4 regions of the Lysinibacillus sp. UBA5994 genome follow, and region 1 is predicted to be linked to each of the others. Evidence: riboswitches for the same ligand, from Rfam matches in the RefSeq annotation. Region 1 holds a riboswitch; each other region holds the start of a gene.
The links. A riboswitch is a leader RNA that binds a small molecule or an ion and turns the genes downstream of it on or off. The one in region 1 is predicted to bind S-adenosylmethionine.
Positions count from the first base shown of each region.

Region 2: another riboswitch for S-adenosylmethionine. It lies ahead of B3D98_RS19640 (cyclase family protein); the one in region 1 lies ahead of B3D98_RS10480 (O-acetylhomoserine aminocarboxypropyltransferase/cysteine synthase family protein).
Region 3: another riboswitch for S-adenosylmethionine. It lies ahead of metA (homoserine O-acetyltransferase MetA); the one in region 1 lies ahead of B3D98_RS10480 (O-acetylhomoserine aminocarboxypropyltransferase/cysteine synthase family protein).
Region 4: another riboswitch for S-adenosylmethionine. It lies ahead of metK (methionine adenosyltransferase); the one in region 1 lies ahead of B3D98_RS10480 (O-acetylhomoserine aminocarboxypropyltransferase/cysteine synthase family protein).

Region 1 covers NZ_DJAU01000030.1:9,122-14,542, forward strand. Annotated here, with positions in the region: gene B3D98_RS10475 (hypothetical protein) at 321-704, opposite strand; gene B3D98_RS10480 (O-acetylhomoserine aminocarboxypropyltransferase/cysteine synthase family protein) at 1,037-2,338, opposite strand; SAM riboswitch class I at 2,455-2,568, opposite strand; gene B3D98_RS10485 (glycerol-3-phosphate acyltransferase) at 2,724-3,356, shown strand; gene B3D98_RS10490 (DASS family sodium-coupled anion symporter) at 3,552-5,033, shown strand; gene B3D98_RS10495 (succinate CoA transferase) at 5,107-5,421, opposite strand, start outside.
Region 2 covers NZ_DJAU01000057.1:149,750-155,170, forward strand. Annotated here, with positions in the region: gene B3D98_RS19620 (MFS transporter) at 1-718, shown strand, start outside; gene B3D98_RS19625 (ABC transporter substrate-binding protein) at 877-1,827, shown strand; gene B3D98_RS19630 (AraC family transcriptional regulator) at 1,902-3,473, shown strand; gene B3D98_RS19635 (hypothetical protein) at 3,588-3,992, shown strand; SAM riboswitch class I at 4,074-4,179, shown strand; gene B3D98_RS19640 (cyclase family protein) at 4,269-5,006, shown strand; gene B3D98_RS19645 (DedA family protein) at 5,037-5,421, opposite strand, start outside.
Region 3 covers NZ_DJAU01000026.1:32,850-38,270, reverse strand. Annotated here, with positions in the region: gene B3D98_RS08280 (Ger(x)C family spore germination protein) at 1-333, shown strand, start outside; gene B3D98_RS08275 (hypothetical protein) at 338-571, shown strand; gene B3D98_RS08270 (GerAB/ArcD/ProY family transporter) at 603-1,751, shown strand; gene metA (homoserine O-acetyltransferase MetA) at 1,791-2,726, opposite strand; SAM riboswitch class I at 2,850-2,961, opposite strand; gene B3D98_RS08260 (nucleotide excision repair endonuclease) at 3,165-3,536, shown strand; gene B3D98_RS08255 (hypothetical protein) at 3,591-3,977, opposite strand; gene B3D98_RS08250 (TrmB family transcriptional regulator) at 4,000-4,782, opposite strand; gene B3D98_RS08245 (TSUP family transporter) at 4,908-5,421, shown strand, end outside.
Region 4 covers NZ_DJAU01000024.1:33,189-38,609, forward strand. Annotated here, with positions in the region: gene pckA (phosphoenolpyruvate carboxykinase (ATP)) at 1-1,503, opposite strand, end outside; SAM riboswitch class I at 1,893-2,011, shown strand; gene metK (methionine adenosyltransferase) at 2,270-3,466, shown strand; gene B3D98_RS07165 (gamma carbonic anhydrase family protein) at 3,646-4,158, opposite strand; gene B3D98_RS07170 (alpha/beta hydrolase) at 4,292-5,098, shown strand; gene B3D98_RS07175 (alanine/glycine:cation symporter family protein) at 5,225-5,421, shown strand, end outside.

The sequences.
Region 1 (5,421 bases):
GACACACACAAATTCAAATAATTCAAAATTTAACTTAAAGAAAATTGTAACGCAAATACACGCTTTGCACAAGAAAAATCTTTCTAGGAAGGACATTTGTTTTCTCTAGATGTGCAAAAGAAATCGGTTTCATTCCCTTTATTATACGTTTTATTAATCAATCTATAAGATTTGAACAAATATTGACTATTTACATTTCAATATATGAATGTCTTTCTTCTATTATATATATGTATGCTCAGACACTCATAACAATCCCTTTAAAGAAAAAACTCATTCCCTGTAGCAGCAGAGAATGAGCTTAAAAATATGAGGGGGTTTTAACTTGCTTTTGAAAGCAATTGATAACGATATTGTGCTAAAGCTTGTTGAACAAGACTAATCTCTTCTTCTGTAAAATTTGGTATTGCATACGTACGTTCCACTAATTGAAATGTACCATACTTCAAGTAAAACTCTGTTGCAGGAAGTGAGATATGGCTCACACCGTACTGTTCATATGCCTCAAATACTTCCTTTACAGTAAAGTCCTTTTCAGTAAAAACATGTTCTTGAAATGCTGTATGACCAAATACTTCCTGCCATTTTCTTTCGACTGATGTAAGAAGGTGTTGAATGGATTTATTGTTGACAAATACATGCCCTTCATTTAGCTCATATATTAGATAGGATACAATGTTTTGCGCACTATAGATGTTACCCATTTTAAACACTCCTTTATCATCAGTTTTTGGGAAGAGTAATCACTGGCTAGGCAACTACTCTTCTATATATTCAAAAGTGGGGGAGCACTTATGAAAACATTTACCTTTTTTAAAAAAATTTTCGTACTGTTAACTTATTTCCTAGTATATAACATGGATTTAATAAAGTCAATAATACATATAAAATTACTTGGTATTATTTTTTATAAGGTTCTGATAATTAACGGGTGCAGTAATAGATTGATGTAGCAACGTTTAACGCATTACCAAATGAGGCTAATCGAATGAGAAAATACGTTAACGTCACAACATCTTACCATTTTCTTTAAACTTTAAGCTTCTACTGTTTGTTCAGTTGTTGTAGCCTGTGTAATGGCTTGATCTAAATCAGCAATAATATCCTCTACTGCCTCTAAACCGATGGATAAGCGAATGAGCGACTCGGTTACACCAGCTTGAACTAATTCGTCTGCTGATAGTTGCTGATGAGTAGTGGAAGCTGGATGAATAATTAATGACTTTGCATCACCTACATTTGCTACATGTGAAAATAATTTCACGCTATCAATAAGCTTTCGCCCAGCTTCTCGTCCACCCTTTATGCCAAATGTAAGCACTGAACCGAAGCCATTTCTTAAATATTTTTTTGCTAACTCATGTGTCGGAAAATCTTCTAGGCCATTATAATTTACATACTCCACAGATGGGTGGTTTTGTAAATACTCAGCCACTGCCAATGCATTTTCATTGTGTTTAGGGATGCGCAGATGAAGCGTTTCTAACCCTTGCAATAAATTAAAAGCAGCATCAGCACTTAATGTTGGACCAAAATCACGTAATAATTGTACACGTAGCTTTGTAGCAAAGGCAGCAGAAGCTGTATCAATTCCATAACGTAGACCATGGTAAGAGGCATCTGGTTCAGTAAAACCAGGGAATCGACCGCTAGTCCAATCAAACTTACCAGCGTCTACAACAACGCCCCCTAAAGTTGTACCATGACCTCCTATCCATTTAGTTGCTGAATGAACTACAACATCTGCGCCGTATTCAATAGGTGTAGAACCGTAAGGAGAAGCGAACGTGCTGTCAATAATTAATGGTAGACCATTATCATGTGCAATTTTAGCTACTGCCTCAATATCTAAAACCTTTAAACTTGGATTACCATAAACCTCTGCAAAGACAGCTTTTGTTTTATCAGTAATCGCTGCTTTGAAATTCTCTGGGTTTGTTTCATCTACAAAAATTGTTTTAATACCATAGTTTGGTAATGTGTTAGCAAATAAATTATACGTACCACCATATAAAGAACTAGCTGCTACTATCTCATCACCAGCTCCAGCTAGATTTAAAATGGAAAATGCGATAGCTGCTGCACCAGATGAAAGTGCTACTGCTGCTGTTCCACCTTCCAATAAAGCCACACGTTTTTCAAACACATCAACTGTTGGGTTGGTAATTCGTGTGTAAATGTTCCCTGCTTCCTCTAAGGCAAAAAGACGTTGCGCATGAGCAGTGTCTTTAAATACGAAAGCAGTTGAGCGATAGACTGGAACTGTGCGAGAACCCGTCACTGGGTCTGGCTCTTGACCACCATGCAACAGCAATGTTTCTGGTTTAAAATTTGTCATTGTGTACCTCCAAATGGTTATTTTTTTACGATGGTACCGGAGATGAGGAGGATTTTTCTGTAGAAAACAAAAACCCTCTTCAGCTAAGAAGAGGGTTGCGGTTGCAAGTTTTCCTCCCCTTATCTGCCAGATCCAAGTAAGAATCTGTAGGAATTAGCACCTTAGTAAGCTCATTGCTTACTGGTTGCCGGGCATCATAGGGCCTATCCCTCCGCCGCTCTTGATAAGAGTATGAGATTCAATTTCCATCGTTGTTACACAGTATAAACATAGAGTTTTTTTCTGTCAACATGTAAATTTTATTTTTTCCGAAACTTCTGTCTGCTCTTATACGTAATATGAACGCATACACTATTTTAGAAAAAATTTTGAGAGGAGTATTTTTATGGTAAAGGCCGTGATCATTTTTCTTATGATTGGCTATATAATAGGCTGTATTCACGGCTCTAAAGTGGCTCAATTTTTATCGGGGGTTGATTTAAAAAAGGCTGGCCACGGTAATGCTGGTGCCTCTAATGCTACTCTTTCCCTTGGCTGGAAGTATGGCGTTTTAGTAGCCCTCATCGATATAGGCAAAGGCGTTGTCGCTATTATAGGTGCACATTTTTATCTAGCGGACGCCATTCATTTAACAGAAGAACAAATTTGGCTGCTTACTTATATTATGGCTGCTGGGGTTATTTTAGGTCATAATTTCCCCTTCTACATGGGCTTCAACGGCGGGAAAGGAACGGCCTCCATCATTGGTATTTTACTTGCTGTTGATTGGAAGATTGGTTTATTTGCACTTATTTTATTTGTTATTTTATCCTTTGCAACAAATTATTTAATTGTAGGTGTTCTAGAATTTTATCTCGTGTTTTGTACAGCAACTTATTTATGGATTCCTGGCATTGGCCCAACCATTATAGCTCTTCTTCTTTTTGGCATAGCCATCATCCTGCACCTCGAAAATATTAAACGATTAGTCAATGGAACAGAGCCTAAAGTAACATCTGCCTTTAAGAAAAAGAAATAATATTTAATGGATATTTTTGTATTTTTTGTGACCGTATTTTTTCTCTTTATCTACTCATATTGCTGTAAAAAACACCATTTTCACATAGATTTTTTTCTACAATAAAATAGACATATTCTTATCTCAATAAAACATTATACAGGCCGATGTTATGGATAATAATCGTCATTTTTATCGTAGAAAGGATGAGAAAATATGTCTTCACCAAAGCAAGCAGCTACAAAACTTAATTTAAAGCCACTATGGATTGGCTTGGCATTCGCGTTACTAATCATTATTACCTTCTTACCTAACAATGGTGATTTACCTATAGCTGGGCAACGAGCTTTAGCCATTTTAGCTTTTGCAGTCATCCTTTGGGTTACAGAGGCCGTTTCATATCCTGTGAGCTCGGCCATGATCATTGCACTAGTAACTGTTTTACTAGGACTCGCTCCGTCAATGGATAATCCAACTACAGAGCTAGGAACAGCTAGCGCATTAAAATTATCTTTAAGTGGCTTTAGTAATTCTGCCGTTGCTTTAGTAGCAGCAGCTCTTTTTCTAGCGGCAGCAATGCAAATTACTAATCTACATAAACGACTTGCACTTTGGATTCTTTCACTGGTAGGAACGAAAACAAAAGCTATCGTATTTGGCGCTATTTTAGTGTCTATCGTCCTCGCATTTTTTGTACCTTCTGCTACAGCACGAGCTGGCGCGGTAGTACCGATATTGCTTGGAATGGTGGCAGCATTTGGTTTACCACGTGATAGTCGGCTTGCTGCCTTATTAGTTATTACTTCGGTACAAGCCGTTTCCATTTGGAATATTGGTATTAAAACTGCAGCAGCTCAAAATATGGTGGCTTTAAACTTTATCCAAGAGCAATTTAATGTGGATATTTCATGGGGTGCTTGGCTACTTTATGCAGCCCCCTTCTCAATTATTATGTCGATCTTTTTATTTTTCATTATGATTGCTTTAATTAAACCTGAGACTAGCAATATCGAAGGTGGTAAAGAGGTCATCAAAAAACAGCTTGCAGAGCTTGGCCCATTAAAGGCTCCTGAAATTCGTTTAATCATTACATCCGTAGTTTTACTATTTTTCTGGGCAACTGAAGGGAAGCTACATCCATTTGATACGACAACAGTCACAATTATTGCTATCGCGATTCTATTAATGCCTAAAATCGGTGTGTATTCATGGAAGGAAGTTGAGCCTCATATTCCATGGGGGACAATTATCGTCTTTGCGGTAGGCATTATGTTAGGAACCATTTTACTAAATACGCAAGGTGCTGCATGGTTATCAGATAAAGTTTTTGGTTCACTTGGGCTAGATACTATGCCTTTACTAGCAACCATCGCACTCGTAACTTTATTTAACATTTTGATTCATTTAGGTTTTGCAAGCGCAACTAGCTTAGCCTCAGCACTTATACCTGTGTTTATCGTTTTAGCCTCCACATTAACGGCTAATGTTGATCAAGTTGGTTTTGTTATTGTGCAACAATTCGTCATAAGCTTTGGCTTCCTGTTACCAATTAGTGCACCACAAAACATGCTTGCCTATGGTACAGGCTCCTTTACAACAAAGGATTTCTTGAAATCTGGAATTCCCTTAACCATTATCGGTTTCCTTCTCGTACTTTTGTTCTCTGCAACTTATTGGAAATGGATTGGATTATTATAGAACTTTCATTAAATTAAAACGTAAAAGCCTTGAAGAAACAGACTATCTGTCCTTCAAGGCTTTTAAGATAAGACTATTGTTTCGTAAAAGCAGGGTCCTTCATCGTACCGTTTTTCGCATAGTTAACGTGCCATGATAGTGCTTTTTCTAGGTCATGTGGTGTGTGATGTCCACCCGTTGCCTCATTGGCATCATTAAAGTACTGCCACAGCTGCTCCCTATAATCAGGATGTGCACAATTATCAATGATAAGTCCCACTCGTTCTTTTGGAGCAAGTCCTCGTAAATCTGCTACGCCCTGTTCAGTTACAATGACATCAACATCATGCTCCGTATGATCCACATGTGAGACCATTGGGACAATACTCGAAATATCTCCACCCTTAGC
Region 2 (5,421 bases), on a different contig from region 1:
ATTTATTGGACAAGTAACAGATTGGCGTATGTCATTCATTTTTATTGTTGTCATTGGAATTGTCGGTTTAATTAGTAATGCATTTTTAGTACCTAGCCAATTATCGAAAGGCAACCCCATCTCTATCCGTGATATTGGCAAAGTATTAGGCAATATTCGAATGATCTTAATACTATTCATTACCGCAATTGGATACGGCGGTGCTTTTGTTGTCTACACATATGTTTCACCTATTTTAGAGCAATATATGGGGTATTCCCCACATACAGTCGTCATTATTCTAGTTGTCTATGGGATTTGTGTAGCTATCGGTAATACTCTTGGAGGTCATTTTGCTAATCATAATCCGCTACGTTCCATCTTTATTATTTTTGTTGGACTTGCATTGGCATTGCTTGGCATTGGCTTTACTCTTGAATCACCTATTATGGGATTAATAATGGTGCTGACAATGGGATTGTTCATGTTTATGAATGTCCCAGGATTGCAGCTATATGCTGTTCTACTATCTGAAAAATATATACCATCAGCAATTTCAATGGCCTCAGCATTGAATATTTCTGCTTTCAATATTGGCATATTTTTAGGCTCATATATCGGAGGCTTTATTATTCGCCACCAATCGTTGGCGCATACGCCTATATACGGATTCCTGATGGTTATGCTAGCTGCAATTGTTACACTTTTATGGTTACTTTTCGATAACAAAAAACAATAACTCTCTGAATTTCATTTTGTATAAAAAAGTAGTAGAGAATGTGTATTGTTTGTTGATATGTAGTATCCTATAATTTACTTGAATCAAACGAGAATGATTATCATTCTAATTTAAGGGAATACCCTTACTGTTTTAGTAAATCTATAGGAGTGAATAAAATGCGTAGAGGTCGATATTTTTCATTTGTAGTTTTCTTTGCACTTATATTCGTATTAGGTGCCTGTGGCTCAAATGAAGTAAAAGAGGATACAGCTACAGAAGAACAATCATCTAAAGATACAAGAATTGTAGAAGACGAGTTTGGAAAAGTAGAAATTCCTACAAATCCACAGCGTGTAGCTGCTATCTATTTGGAAGACTATTTAACTGCTTTGGATGTAAAACCCGTTGTGCAATGGTATCACCCATCTTGGGGAAAACAGGACTATTTAGGATTAGATGTTCCTGAGTTCGACATTACTGGTAGCATGGAAACATTATTACAAGCCAAGCCTGATTTAATCATTGTAGATGGTGCCGCGGACAAGGCAAAGTATGATGAATACTCAAAGGTAGCGCCTACTTACCGCTTGAAAGAAGATATTCTACAAGATCCACGTGAAATTGCGAAAACAATAGCTGATGTTTTAAATATTTCCGATAAAGCAAAAGAAATGGTTGATCAATATGAGCAACGTGTTTCCGATTTAAAAGCAAAACTAGATGAATCAATCGAAGACGAAACAGTTGCTGTTGTACGACTAAATGTAGCAGATAATACATTAGCGTTATTTGGTATTAAAAATCGCTACTCTGGCTATATTTACACAGAGACAGGCTTAACACCACATCCATTAGCCCGTGATATGACAGAGTTTCACGAGGTTTTATCAGAAGAGGCTATCACGGAATTAGATGCGGATCATATCATCCTTTTCCCTTCAAACGGAACATGGGAGTCTAAAGAAAACCAAGAAGCCATTAAATGGTTAGATAGTACACTATGGAAAACACTCCCTGCTGTAAAAAATGGGCATGTTTATATTGCTGATCGCACATATTGGCAATCTGGCGCAATCACAGCCAACTTGCTAAAGTATGATGATTTAGAGAAATGGTTCGTCAAATAATTTTCCAAAGAAAGCTCTTAATGAGGGCTTTCTTTGTGTTGTTCTGCCAATTCAAAAAAAGGGGTGAATTATTAATGGGTAACTTAACACATGTTTATACGTTACAAAATATCTCTTATTCAATTCAACCGTCAAAAAAGTTATTGATTAGTAGTGATTTCTATACACTTTTTATCGTAATGAATGGTAGCGGAAAGCTAGCCATAGATCATGACACCATTCATTTTAGTGAAGAAAAGTGCATATTGATTCCGCCAAATAACACGGTTAGTATCCACATTCAAAGTGAACACCTTTGTTTTTATCAGTTACAATTCAACATTGTCAATCTCAGCAATAGTCAAAATTCATATAGTCATTTTACAAGTATCAGCGAACGACATCTTCTCCCCTTTTCACAATGTCATAGACTGCTAGAAGTCATCTATCAAAACCGGTTAGCGGAGGATGAACACACGATTTTTGAACAGCATGTGCACTTTCAAGAGCTGATGTTATTACTCTTACATCAAACCATACCCAAGCAGATGAAAAAAAATGATCGCCAATCTGTTGAGCAGTCCGTTAACCATTTACAAAAACATTTTGAAAAAGAGTGGACGGTTGAGCAGCTAGCACAGCTAGCTGACGTACCAAGATGGAATTACACGCGCATTTTTAAAGATATTACGGGACAAATTCCTCTTCACTATTTAACTAAACTTCGTATTGAAAAAGCTAAGCATTTATTAATGACAACAAATGATCGAGTATTTGAAATTAGCCAGTCTGTCGGATTTAATAATGAGTATTATTTCAATCGTCGCTTTAAGGAACATGTCGGCATCTCTCCAGGACAATATCGAAGAAATCAAAGCAGCCATATACGTGTATTTGCACCATTCTTAGAAGATTTCTTTGTTGCGCTTGGGATTACGCCAATTGCTCAATTCAGTCATTCAAAATGGGGGAAACAAGACTATTTAGGTCTACAGAAAGTGCCAGATATCGATGTACAAAATAGAGAAATGGATCGACTCTTTTACTATAAGCCAACTTTAATTATGTTAGATTCTGGTGTAGAGCGTTGGGAATCCTTTCAGCACTTAGATGAAGTAGCCCCCGTCTGCCATCTTTCACACCCTGGAGAGAATTGGCAATCTACTTTATTTAAAATTGCAGATCTAACAGGAAAAACCTCCTTGATGCAAGACGTAATCCTACAATATGAAGATAAAGTACAACAAGCAAAAGGAATTCTTAGCAAATCTGTTTATGGGCAAAGTGTAGCATTTCTCCGTATTTCAGCCATTGGCATTACTCTATATGCGGGTCCTGAATGTGGCTATACGGGCCCCATTTTATATCGTGACTTAGGTTTAATGCCACATTCACTAGTATGGAGTATTCCGCACAATCAACGTAAAGCACAACTGACATTTGCTCAATTGTTGCAATTAGATGCTGATCATTTATTTATTACCTTTGATAAACAACATTCCATTTATGAAAATGAGGAACGTGCTATTTTAAAAACTCCTACTTGGAAAAACCTAGCTGCCGTTAAAAGCAACTGTGTCTATGAAGTAGACTTTTTAACATGGATGAATTATGGCATTTTATCACATAGTAAAAAAATTGATGATGTCTTAAATGTACTTGGCTAAAAGGAAGCTTACTTTAGCTTCCTTTTTCAATGATTAGGACAAACATTGCACTGCTAATAACACCGAAAGCCGTTTTGCTACATAAGATAGGATATCAGTTATAGGATAGGAGGAATGACCTTGTATTACATTCCTTATCCGTATTTTGTGCATCCCTATCATTATCCAACATCGCCTATCGCTAATCATTTTGCCATTAGACCCTTTTCGCAACATCTAGCAATGCCGACCAATAATCCTTTTCCACCTGTCGATACACACAAATTAAAAGCTTCAGCATCACGGATAAAGGCAATGATGCAGCAAGCCCAATTACTTACGGATAAAATAGATAGCTCCCAACAATTCGCACATGATTTAATGAATGCTGCTCAACTTTCAAATAAAACAGAGGTTGAAAAATTAATCACATCAACAGGCATTACGATGAAATTTGAAACAAACTATACACCAGACAGTTTTAGAATACGTCTTATTGATAATGATTGTTGTGGAGTCACCTTAAATTTGAATTGGTGAAAATTCCTAGTGAACTTGTAAACTATAAAAAACTATGCTAAAGTGTTTGTATTGTTATTTCTGAAAATTCTTATATTACTTTTCTTATCAAGAGAGACGGAGGGATTGGCCCGATGAAGTCTCAGCAACCAGCTAACAGTATGGTGCTAATTCCAATTGGCAAAATGATCAGCCTTGAAGATGAGAAGAAGAACTACCGTTGTTGCAGCAGGAGTCCTCTTCTATTAGGGGACTCCTTTTTATTTACAACTATTTTTACAGAAAGCAGGGAAATCGATGTCTAATGAACTTTTACAAGCATTGCAATTATTAAAATCGAAACAGTGGGTTGACTTAACACATACATTCGGCCCTAATTCACCACATTTTTTTATGTTTGAGGACGCTAAATTTGAAACGTTATTTTCTCATAAGGACGGTTTCTTCGCTCAACAATTCACGTTCCCTGGTCAATATGGCACACATATCGACCCACCCATTCATTTTGTGCGAGATACTCGCTACTTAGAAGAATTAGAACTAAAAGAGCTTGTTCTTCCCCTTGTTGTTATTGATAAATCACAAGAGGCTGCGAGCAACCATGATTTTTCATTAAGTGTTGAAGATATTCTTGATTTTGAGGACAAGCATGGAGAAATTGAAGCAGGAACATTTGTAGCATTACGCACAGATTGGAGTAAGCGCTGGCCAGATAAAGAGGCTTTCAGTAATAAGGATGCAGATGGACATAACCATATCCCTGGCTGGGGTTTAGAAGCTTTACAGTTTTTACTAAAAGAACGCAAGGTAAGCGCAATTGGTCATGAAACTTTCGATACGGACTCTGCTGCTGATTTTCGTAAAAATGGCAAGCTAGATGGCGAATATTTTGTACTTGACCAAGACACCTATCAAATTGAGCTAATGACGAATTTGGACAAGCTACCTGCGAAAGGCGCTATCATCTTCAATATCGTACCTAAGCCAGAAAAAGCATCTGGCTTCCCTGTGCGCTCATTTGCTATTTTGCCATAACTTAAAAGTCGGTATAGCGTATACCGACTTTTATGTTTGTCCATTTCTTTTTTTGAATAGAAAGTAAACAATGAGCATCCCTACAATAAATAAAAGGATAAGATAGATACTATAATGAGTCAGATAGTATCCAACAAATCGCCATTTCTCTCCAAGCATCTTTCCTAATGATATAAATGTGAACGTCCAGATAAATGCCCCTGTATAGGCAAAAAGCGCAAACTTTCTATAAGGATAATTATTAATAGCCGCAATATACGCTGTCAAATGACGTACCCCGGGGATAAAATAGCCAATTAATAATAGGGTAGGTCCTATTTTTGTAAACATCTTTTTCGTAAAGTCAATTTTTTGCTCTGTAATATGAATTTTAGGCCCATATTTCTGCAATAACGGTAAGCCAAAACGATAACCA
Region 3 (5,421 bases), on a different contig from region 1:
GTCCATATTAATGTAGAGCAGAATGTTGGAGAGGTCGAATGTGATATCGATCTTACCAAAAATAAATCGATTGATTACGTTAATAAAAAAACAGCCCAGGGGATTGATGACCGCATTGAAAAAACAGTAGAGAAAATTCAACAGCAATATGAAGTCGATGTTTTTGGATTTGGGGATGCCCTACATCGGGCAGATCCAAAGCAGTGGAAAAAAATTAAGGATGACTGGACTTCCATTTTTCCAGATTTAGCAGTGGCTGTTCATGTAAAGGTAACAACCCAAGGTTCAGGTACGATGCAAAATTCATTATTAAACAAGCCAAAGGAGGAGTAATGAGATGGTACTAGCCGTAGCTATCTTGATTATTGCAATCATTGTTGCTCTTGTTTTTATTCCAAAGCTAAAAAAGCAACAGGATAGAAAAGCCATTATTGTATTCTCCTTTTTGCTATTTATTGGAACGGCTTTAAATATGGGGATTGCCCTTAAAATCCATATTCCTAGCCCATTAGATTTGATTACCTTTATCTTCACACCGATTAGGGATTACATTGTGTCATTCACAAAATAGAAAGATGGACTGAGAAACGGAGGGTAGCTTGATGGAAAAAGAGCTAATTAGTTCAAGACAGTTTACAATCGTTACCTTTCTCTATTCTATCGGTACAGCGATTTTAATTATCCCTTCGAGTATTACTGGTGCCGCTAAGCAAGATGCTTGGATAGCGGCAAGCATTGGTGTTCTGCTCAGTTTACTGGTTCTAAAATTATTTTTAACACTGGCCAATCAAACACCGTCCCTAAACTTTATCGAGGCCAATGAAAAAATTCTTGGGCGTTTTTTCGGGAAAATCACAGCGATTTGTTTCCTGATTATGACCTTTCTTTCGGCTGGAGAATTACTTTATTTTATCGGTATTTTCATGAAAACGGAAGTTATGCCAGAGACACCGACATTAGCATTTGCCCTACTGTTCAGTATCCTTATTATGTATGCCGCTTATTTAGGGATTGAGACCTTTGCCCGTTCGGCAGAAATCCTCTTCCCATTGTTTATCTTTATTTTTATTTTTTTCGTCATTAGTATTACCCCTCAAATTACATTTGAGAATATTCAGCCTCTACTAGAAGCGACCAAAGCATCTATGTTTTATAGTATTGCACGCTTTATGAGTATCTTTTCCTTTCCATTAATTGTATTATTGATGCTCTATCCTACTGGCGTCAATGTACAGCCGTCTGCACAGAAAGGGCTATATATTGGGGCAATCCTTGGCGGAATCGTCTTAGTTACGTTGATTGTCCTATCGATTCTTGTATTAGGTCCTGAAAACACTGCATCAAGGACATTTCCTAGCTATGCCTTAGCGCAAAGAATATCTATAGGGAATTTTTTACAGCGCATAGAAATCATTATGGCATTTATGTGGATTACGTCTATATATATTCGTACATTTATGTATTTCTATACGACCGTTGTTGGCCTTGCACAAATTTTGAAGATTAAGGATCATCGTCCGCTTATTATACCGATGGGTATAATTGTCATTGGACTTTCTCAAATTGTTCATCCAGATATTGTGCATTCTACTAATTATAATAATGAAATTTGGCCAATCTTTTCCTTTATTTTCACCATTTTATTACCCATACTTTTGTTGATTGTGGTAGTTATTCGCAATCGTAAATCCAAGGCTCAAAAAAACGAAACACCTCAGCAGGAAACAGAAGATGACAATCAAAAAGTCTAATTTCTTCTAAGCTAGAAAAGAAATTAGACTTTTTATTAATTAAATATGATATTCGATTTCATCTACAAAATCCCATTCATATGGTGTTTCTTGGTAAACATAGTAGTTCAACCAGTTAGAGAATAATAGATGCGTATGGGCACGCCATGTATTCATCGGCACTTGTGTCGGATCGTCATTCGGGAAGTAGTTTACAGGAACGGCGATATCTATGCCCTTCGCCACATCGCGACTATATTCATCGGCTAGTGTTGTCGCATCATACTCTAGATGCCCCGTAATCATAATATTTTTATTATCTTTTGATTGTACAATAAATACCCCAGCATCCTCTGAATAGGATAATAATCGTAGATCTGGATGATTGCGAACCTCGTCAATCGAAACAGATGTATAGCGTGAATGAGGTGCAGTAAATAAATCACTAAAGCCACGTACCAAATCTACAGTTAAATCTGTAATCACATGGGAATAGACGCCTGAGCATTTAGCAGAAAGCTCAACCTTCCCAATGCCATAATGATGATACAATGCAGCCTGTGCCCCCCAACATATATGTAGCACGGATGTCACATTCTTTTTAGACCAATCCATAATTTCTGAAATTTCCTGCCAATAGTTGACCTCTTCAAAAGCCATTTTTTCTACTGGCGCACCAGTTATAATCATACCATCATAGCGTCGGTGTAGAATCTGATTGAACGTTGTGTAGAAAAGCTGCAAATGGGATTTACTCACATTTTTAGACTCGTGTGTGGCTGTATTCAAAAAGGTAATATTGACTTGTAATGGTGTATTCCCCAATAAACGTAATAATTGGAGCTCTGTTTTTTCTTTTTCAGGCATTAAATTTAATATTAATATATTTAATGGACGGATTTGCTGTGTTTTCGCACGATCTTCTTCCATGACGAAGATTTTTTCCTCACGTAAATGTTCTCCAGCTGGTAAATTTTTCGGAATATTAATTGGCATCTTGCTTTCCCCTCTCTATAATCACTCTCTTTTAGCAAATCTTACTTGCGTAGGATGCAACGAAATTAAAAAATCCTCCTCATTCCATACGAGATAGAATGAGAAGGATTTTTTTCACGTCCACTCTTATCTCTCAAAGGAAAAAATCCTTTGCTGGAATTAGCACCTTTCTAACAATTGTTAGAGGTTGCTGAAGCGTCATCGGGCCAAATCCCTCAGCTTCTCTTGATAAGATTATTTAATTATCTTGAATTGTAACACGAACTAGTTAGAATATCAATAATTCATAGAATATTTTGTGATTCATGTGCATGTTCCTTGCTCATTTGATGTACACTAAGCTTGCTATATGTGGTGTTTCTGCATTTAAAATTTATGGTAAACATGCAGTAATTATGTTACCATATACTTTTAGTAAGAGAGAGGAACGTGAATAGTTTGATTAAAATTGAATTTCCAAAACCAGATCTAGTAATCCGTCAACGTGAACAAGATTTAAAACCAGGTGATGTGCCGATCACACCTTACTTCGGTTTTATTGACTTCCATAAAATCACACGTGATAAAGGCGGCATTTTCTTATTCTATAATGACAAGAATGAGCTATTGTTTGTTGGGAAAGCACGTAAAATTCGTCAACGTATTAAAAAACATTTCGAGGATAATGTATCTCCGATGAAAAACCATCGTGATGAAGTGTTCAAAATTGAAGTCTATGAAGTAGAAGATCCAATGGAACGTGAAATTTACGAAACATATGCGATTAATACTTTCCGCTCTAAATATAACGTAGACAAAGTCTTTTATTAGGCATCACGTAAAGAAACCGAAATCTCATTTCTAAAGGGATTTCGGTTTCTTTTATCACATAATGGTCATACGATCAATTGGCGTACTCTGACCGTTAATTCGCAAATCAATGGTATCCAGCTCAGGATTCTTGACGGTGACTTTAAAAACATAGGGTTGAGCCTCTTTCCTTTGCTCGCTGCCTTCTTCTAACTGGATAATAAGCCTATTTCCCTCAGCTGTAATACTTGCCAATACATTCCCTTTTGAATAATAAACAAGGTAATATGGAGCATCCTTTTCATGCAATAGTTGTATTCTGTCATTAGAAACGATATTTTTTTGGACATTATCTGGGACAACCGTTAGCTCATGAATCGTTGGTGGATCGGTAGGTGGTGTAGCATTACAGGCTCCTAGCATTAGTAGGCTTATTAAACCTAGCAACACGAATTTTTTCAAGTAACTCCCCTTCCTTATACGACTATTCTAAGAAAAAAGCTTTACGTTCCTTAGCAATCCAGTCTTCTAACTCCTGGTCATCACGTTTTACTAACCGATTGATGAGCACATCATGCCATATATAATCCTCTAACAAATAAATATGAACCGGATCATTGGTGATAAAGGCCGTCTCTTGGGTAGATGGAGAATGACCATAAATCATTTCCTGACCATCTATCGATAAGATAAACCAATGCGGTGTAGACGCTTTTTTTGTATAATGTGTGGCTCTATGCTGGTCAATTGAGGCGAGATGCTCTCCTACATACAACGTAATGCCATGAACAGGAACATGCAGCGCCACCTCTTGCAAATCTTCACGTAAGGCATCATACATATCTTCCCACATCGACAGCATCACTTTTTTCTTCGCCTTCTTTAGAAGTGACTGACAATAGTTGATAATGGATTCCTTGCCCTTCAGCATGACCACTTTAGGCTCAGCTTCCTGTACTTTTTCCTCTAATTTCTCTAATTTTCCGCTTATAGACGTAAAATTCGACTCCCAGCGCTGTTGCATTTGCTGTAAGAACACAGACACAGGCATTGCCGAATAGGTCGTTTGTTCTGCGGTCTCTTCTTTTAACACGATGCCCTTTTCTACAAGGATATTTAAAATATCATACACTCTTGCACGTGGTATGCCAGAATTTTTACTAACCTGATAAGCACTGACATGACTTTGCTGAACAAGTGCCGTATAGGCCTTCGCTTCATATTCTGTAAAACCCATTTCTTTCAGCTGGGTGATTAATTCCTCCATGTAATCCCTCCATTATCTTTATTATAGGCTACCAATGTGAAGATTTGCCAATGAAAAAATGGGGTTTACAGCGTAAATAAAATTAGTTACTATTTCAGTAGTAACTAATTATAAAGAGGTGTCATATGTTGTTTGAAATCGATGTACATATTCTCATACTATTAATTTCTTTTGGATTTCTGGCGGCTTTTGTTGACTCAGTAGTGGGAGGGGGCGGTTTAATTTCACTACCAGCCTTACTATTTGTTGGGCTCAATCCAGCTGCTGCGGTTGCCACGAACAAACTAGCAGGAGCTATGGGCTCGCTCACTTCCTCTATTTCTTTCTATCGTTCTGGCCAGCTGGACATTCGCTCTGTCCTCAAATATTTTCCACTAGCATTTATCGGATCATTATGTGGTGCTTGGACTGTGCATCTGATTAATCCAGCATTACTAAAGCCATTAATGCTTGTTATGCTGGCGGCTGTTGGGGTATATACGATCTTTAAAAAGGATTGGGGTGCCGTCTCTACCGTAAAAAATCTATCTAAAAAACATTTGTTTTTATTTATGCTGCTATTATTTGCTATTGGTTTTTATGATGGATTTCTTGGTCCTGGGACAGGGTCGTTTTTAATCTTTAGCTTCTTATTGGTAG
Region 4 (5,421 bases), on a different contig from region 1:
CTCAGCAGCTTTTGCATCGTATGCAGCTTTATCTGCCCAAGCTTCACGAGGATTTAACACTTCTGAAGGTACGCCTTCAACTGCTTTTGGAATGTGTAAACCAAACACAGCATCTTGTGTTGTTTCAACATCTGCTAATTTACCATCGATTGCTGCACGGACCATTGTACGTGTGTAAGAAAGTTTCATACGGCTACCTGTGCCATATTCGCCACCAGTCCAACCAGTGTTTACTAAGTATACCTGTGCACCGTGCTCGTCAATTTTTTGTCCTAACATTTCTGCGTATACTGTTGCAGGAAGTGGAAGGAATGGAGACCCGAAGCAAGTAGAGAATACTGGTTCTGGCTCAGTCACACCACGTTCAGTTCCAGCAAGTTTAGAAGTGAACCCGCTTAGGAAGTGATACATCGCTTGTTCTTTTGTTAATTTACTGATTGGAGGTAATACGCCAAATGCATCAGCTGTTAGGAAGATGATTGTTTTTGGATGACCTGCAACAGAAGGATCAACGATATTTTCGATGTATTGGATTGGATAAGCTACACGTGTATTTTCTGTTAGTGAACCATCATCATAGTCACAAATACGAGTTTCTGGATCAACAGCTACGTTTTCTAATACAGAGCCGAAGCGGATTGCATTGTAGATTTCTGGTTCTTTTTCAGCAGAAAGGTTGATTGTTTTTGCATAGCAGCCACCCTCAATGTTGAATACACCATTATCAGACCAACCGTGTTCATCGTCACCGATTAGCTTACGATCAGGATCAGCTGATAACGTCGTTTTACCAGTACCAGATAGACCGAAGAATAACGCTACATCGCCAGCTTCACCAACGTTTGCTGAGCAGTGCATTGAAAGAATACCTTGTTGTGGTAATAAGTAGTTCATGATACCAAAGATAGATTTTTTCATTTCACCAGCATATTCTGTACCACCAATTAAAATAATTTTCTTTTCAAGTGATACGATGATGAATGTTTCAGAAGCAGTACCATCAACCGCAGGATCTGCTTTAAAGTTAGGAGCTGAGATGACAGTGAAGTCGGCAACATGAGAAGCTAATTCATCTGCTGTTGGACGGATAAATAATTGATGAGCAAAAAGATTGTGCCATGCGTATTCATTGATAACTTGAATGCTTAATTGTGAGTCTTTGTCAGCACCTGCAAAGCCTTTGAATACGAATAACTCGTCACGTTCTTTTAAATATTTTATTACTTTTACATATAGGTTATCGAACACTTCAGAAGAAATCGGTTGGTTGACTTTACCCCAGTCAATTTGATCTTTTGTGCTTTCTTCTTCTACCGTATATTTATCTTTAGGTGAACGACCAGTGTATTTGCCAGTTTCTGCACGAACTGCGCCATCTACTGTTAACATTGCTTCACCACGAGATGTAGCTTTTTCTGCTAATTGTGGTACTGAAAGTTGAACATTAATGTTACCGCCGTTTAATAATTCCTTCAGTTCGTTTGCAATTTCTACTGAATTCATCGATTAAATACCATCCTTTTTTATAGTATTCCCTTGATTTAGAGGGATTTTTTCTTAATTTCAAAAATAGTATAACACAATTGCTTAAATAATCTATACTAATTAAGAAATTATTTTAGAGTTTTTACCACTTTTCAATAAACTGACAAAAAATAATGTTTTTCGAGTAGAATACCATCAATCCTACTGTAATTAGGCACGAAAATTGAGCCACACATATGTTACCACAAGTAGCTAGGTATGTTGTAGGGATTAATTTGCTTCTATTTACATCATCATCCAAGTATGAAAAGTTTTTGTGTAATAAGTTCTTTCCTTTCTATACAGTAATACATAAGAAAATATTTGACAACGTTCGACCTTTTCAGTAACATGAGATTGAACGGATACTCTTATCCCGAGCTGGTGGAGGGTCAGGCCCTGTGAAACCCGGCAACCTGCATGAACTATTTCACGACATGCGTTGGTGCCAACCTGATGCAAGGGAACATCCCTTGAACGATAAGAGTGAAAGGTTACGCAGTCATTATTCCTTTCCTCATGTAAAGTAACGTGAGAAAAGGATTTTTTTATTGTTAAAAATCAATGTAAAGGTAAGTATATGTAGTTCTTTCCTTATTGTAATGACGGATCTTTCGAAATCCTCGTGTTAAAAGCAGCAGTAACGGCTTGAGAGTTCAATCCTTAGGAGCGGACTTGACATGGGTAATGAGTACCGTATTCATACACAACTACTTATTGTAAGAGTATTTAGGAGGAAAACCAAATGACAAACCGTCGACTGTTTACATCAGAGAGTGTAACAGAAGGACATCCAGATAAGATTTGTGACCAAATCTCGGATGCCATTTTAGATGCTATTTTAGCAGAAGATCCAAATGCACGTGTAGCGTGTGAAACAACTGTAACAACAGGATTAGTATTAGTAGCAGGAGAAATTACTACTTCTACTTATGTGGATATTAAAGGTATTGTTCGTGACACTGTAGCTGAAATTGGCTATACACGAGGTAAATATGGCTTTGATGCTGAGAACTTAGCGGTGCTTGTGGCAATTGGCGAACAATCACCTGATATTGCTCAAGGTGTTGATCAGGCATTAGAGGCACGTGAAGGCTCTATGACAGATGCTGATATAGAAGCAATTGGTGCTGGTGACCAAGGCTTAATGTTTGGCTATGCATGTAATGAAACACCAGAGCTAATGCCATTACCAATTAGCTTGGCACACAAATTAGCACGCCGTTTAACAGAAGTACGTAAATCAGGTGAACTTGCCTATTTACGTCCTGATGGTAAAACGCAAGTAACGATTGAATATGATGACAATAATGTACCGGTTCGCGTGGATACAATTGTTATTTCAACACAGCATGATGAAGAAGCAACACTTGAACAAATTCAAGCAGATTTAAAAGAATTTGTTATTGCACCAGTTGTACCGAGTGAATTATTAGATGCTAATACGAAATACTTCATCAATCCAACTGGCCGTTTTGTAATTGGTGGGCCAAAAGGTGATGCTGGATTAACAGGACGTAAAATCATTGTTGATACATACGGTGGTTATGCACGTCACGGTGGTGGTGCCTTCTCAGGTAAGGATGCAACCAAGGTAGACCGTTCGGCGGCATATGCAGCACGTTATGTAGCGAAAAACATCGTAGCAGCTGGCTTAGCAGAGCGTGCTGAAGTGCAACTTGCCTATGCGATTGGCGTTGCTCAGCCTGTTTCCATTGCTGTCGATACATTTGGCACAGGTAGAGTGAAAGAAAGCGAGATCGTTGAATGGGTACGCGAGCTATTCGATTTACGCCCAGCAGGTATCATTAAAATGCTTGATCTTCGTCGTCCAATTTATAAACAAACTGCTGCGTATGGACATTTTGGTCGTACAGATTTAAATGTACCATGGGAGCAAATTGATAAAGCAGACGCGCTACGAGAAAAAGCACGTTTATAAACTATTGAACTAAAGTAATGAAGTCATTAGAAAATTATTCTGATGTATTAATAAGCAAAGGGGCAACATTGCTCCTTTTGTTTTTTTTACAAAAATACCTCGCTAGGATTCGTGAACATATTCGGTACACGAAAACGCGAGGGATTTTTTCGTTAGTATTGATTTTTTGTGTAGGTTATTTATTTCTGAAGTGATTTATAATATTGACCTTTTTCTGCGTATTCTCGTACGATGCGTTCCATATCCTCTTTATCTTCAGCATTTAATTCTCGGACAACTTTTGCTGGACGACCTAATGCTAAACTATTTGGAGGAATGACTTTACCAGGAGGTACTAGGCTTCCAGCTCCAATAAATGCACCTTCTCCAATCTCAGCTCCGTCTAAAATAATGGATCCCATACCAATTAAGGCATTTTTGCGAATTGTACAACTATGTAAAGTGACTTGGTGTCCAACTGTTACCTCATCTTCAATAATGAGCGGATATTTTGGGCTTTGGTGTAAACAGCAAAGATCCTGGATACTGACACGTTTACCAATAATCGTTGGGGAAACATCACCACGAATAACCGTATTAAACCAAATAGTTGTTTCGGCGCCAATTGTTACGTCGCCCGTAACAGTTGCGTAGTCAGCAATGAAAACAGACGGATCGATCTTTGGCGTTTTATCTTTAAATGGATAAATCATGAAAATCGCCTCTTTTCTTTCTATAATGTAGTATTATCGTATCAAATACGCAACTTTATGGAAATATAAAATTAAAATGTGCTATTTATTTCGATATAATCAAAGTGTAATTATTTTTTAGGAGGACTATGTAATGTGGAAATGGGAAGCTGATGGACAAGCAAAAGCTGTGATTGCTATTCTTCATGGTGCTTATGAAAATCACCGTTGGTATGCATGGCTGATAGAGAAATTAAGATTAGAAGGCTTCCACATAGTCATGGGAGATTTACCGAATCATGGGGGTAATGCAAGGTTTGCTCGAGTCCATGATGAAGACTTCAAATTGTACAATAAGTATACAAGAAACCTGATTGAAAATGCTTTTTCATATAATTTACCAACCTTTGTAATAGGGCATGGACTAGGTGCAACATTAATCCTCCATACACTGCAAAAGAGACAATATGAATGTGCAGGCATTATTTTAACATCACCTTGGTTGCAACTAAAGCTATTACCAGGTAAATTAACAAATGCTTTAACAAGTCTAAGTGCGTTAACGGCCAATGTTAAATTGACACATGATATTACATTAGAGAAATTAACGCGTAGTGTTGAAGGCAGAGAAGAAATGAAAGATGATGTACCGCTCATGACTGTAGTTTCTGTGAAATGGTATCGAGAACTTCAGCAGATGATGAAAAATTTAGTGATGCTGCCTAAAGGTGAAATGCCTAATATGCCTATGCTAATTATGACAGCTGAGAAGGATAAAATTACGGACACTCGCCAAACTCGAAATTGGCTTCATCAACAGGAATTCACGGAATTTCAGTTTAAAGAATGGGCAAATTGTTATCATAATTTATTTCATGAGGGAGAGCGCGAAGAGATTTTTATGTATATACGAGATTTTATTAATAATGCTCTTCGAAGAATTGGTTATATAATTAAATAGGTTTATACCCTTCCATTTACTAGGTTACTTACTTAAATATTGTTACTTAAAAATAATATTGTAATTTTCAGAAAAGTGTAATACTATAATGACTTAAAGTAAGGTAATTCAAATTGGAGGGGTAAAATGGATGTAATTGTAGAGAAGTTGAATGGTATTTTATGGGGACCATGGTTTATTTATGGCATCTTATTAATTGGGTTATTTTTCTCAATTATTACAAGGTTCCTACAAGTAAGGCACATTAAAGATATGTTTGTTTTAATGTTTAAAGGGGAGAAGTCAGAAAAGGGAATATCTTCATTCCAAGCAATGTCTATCGC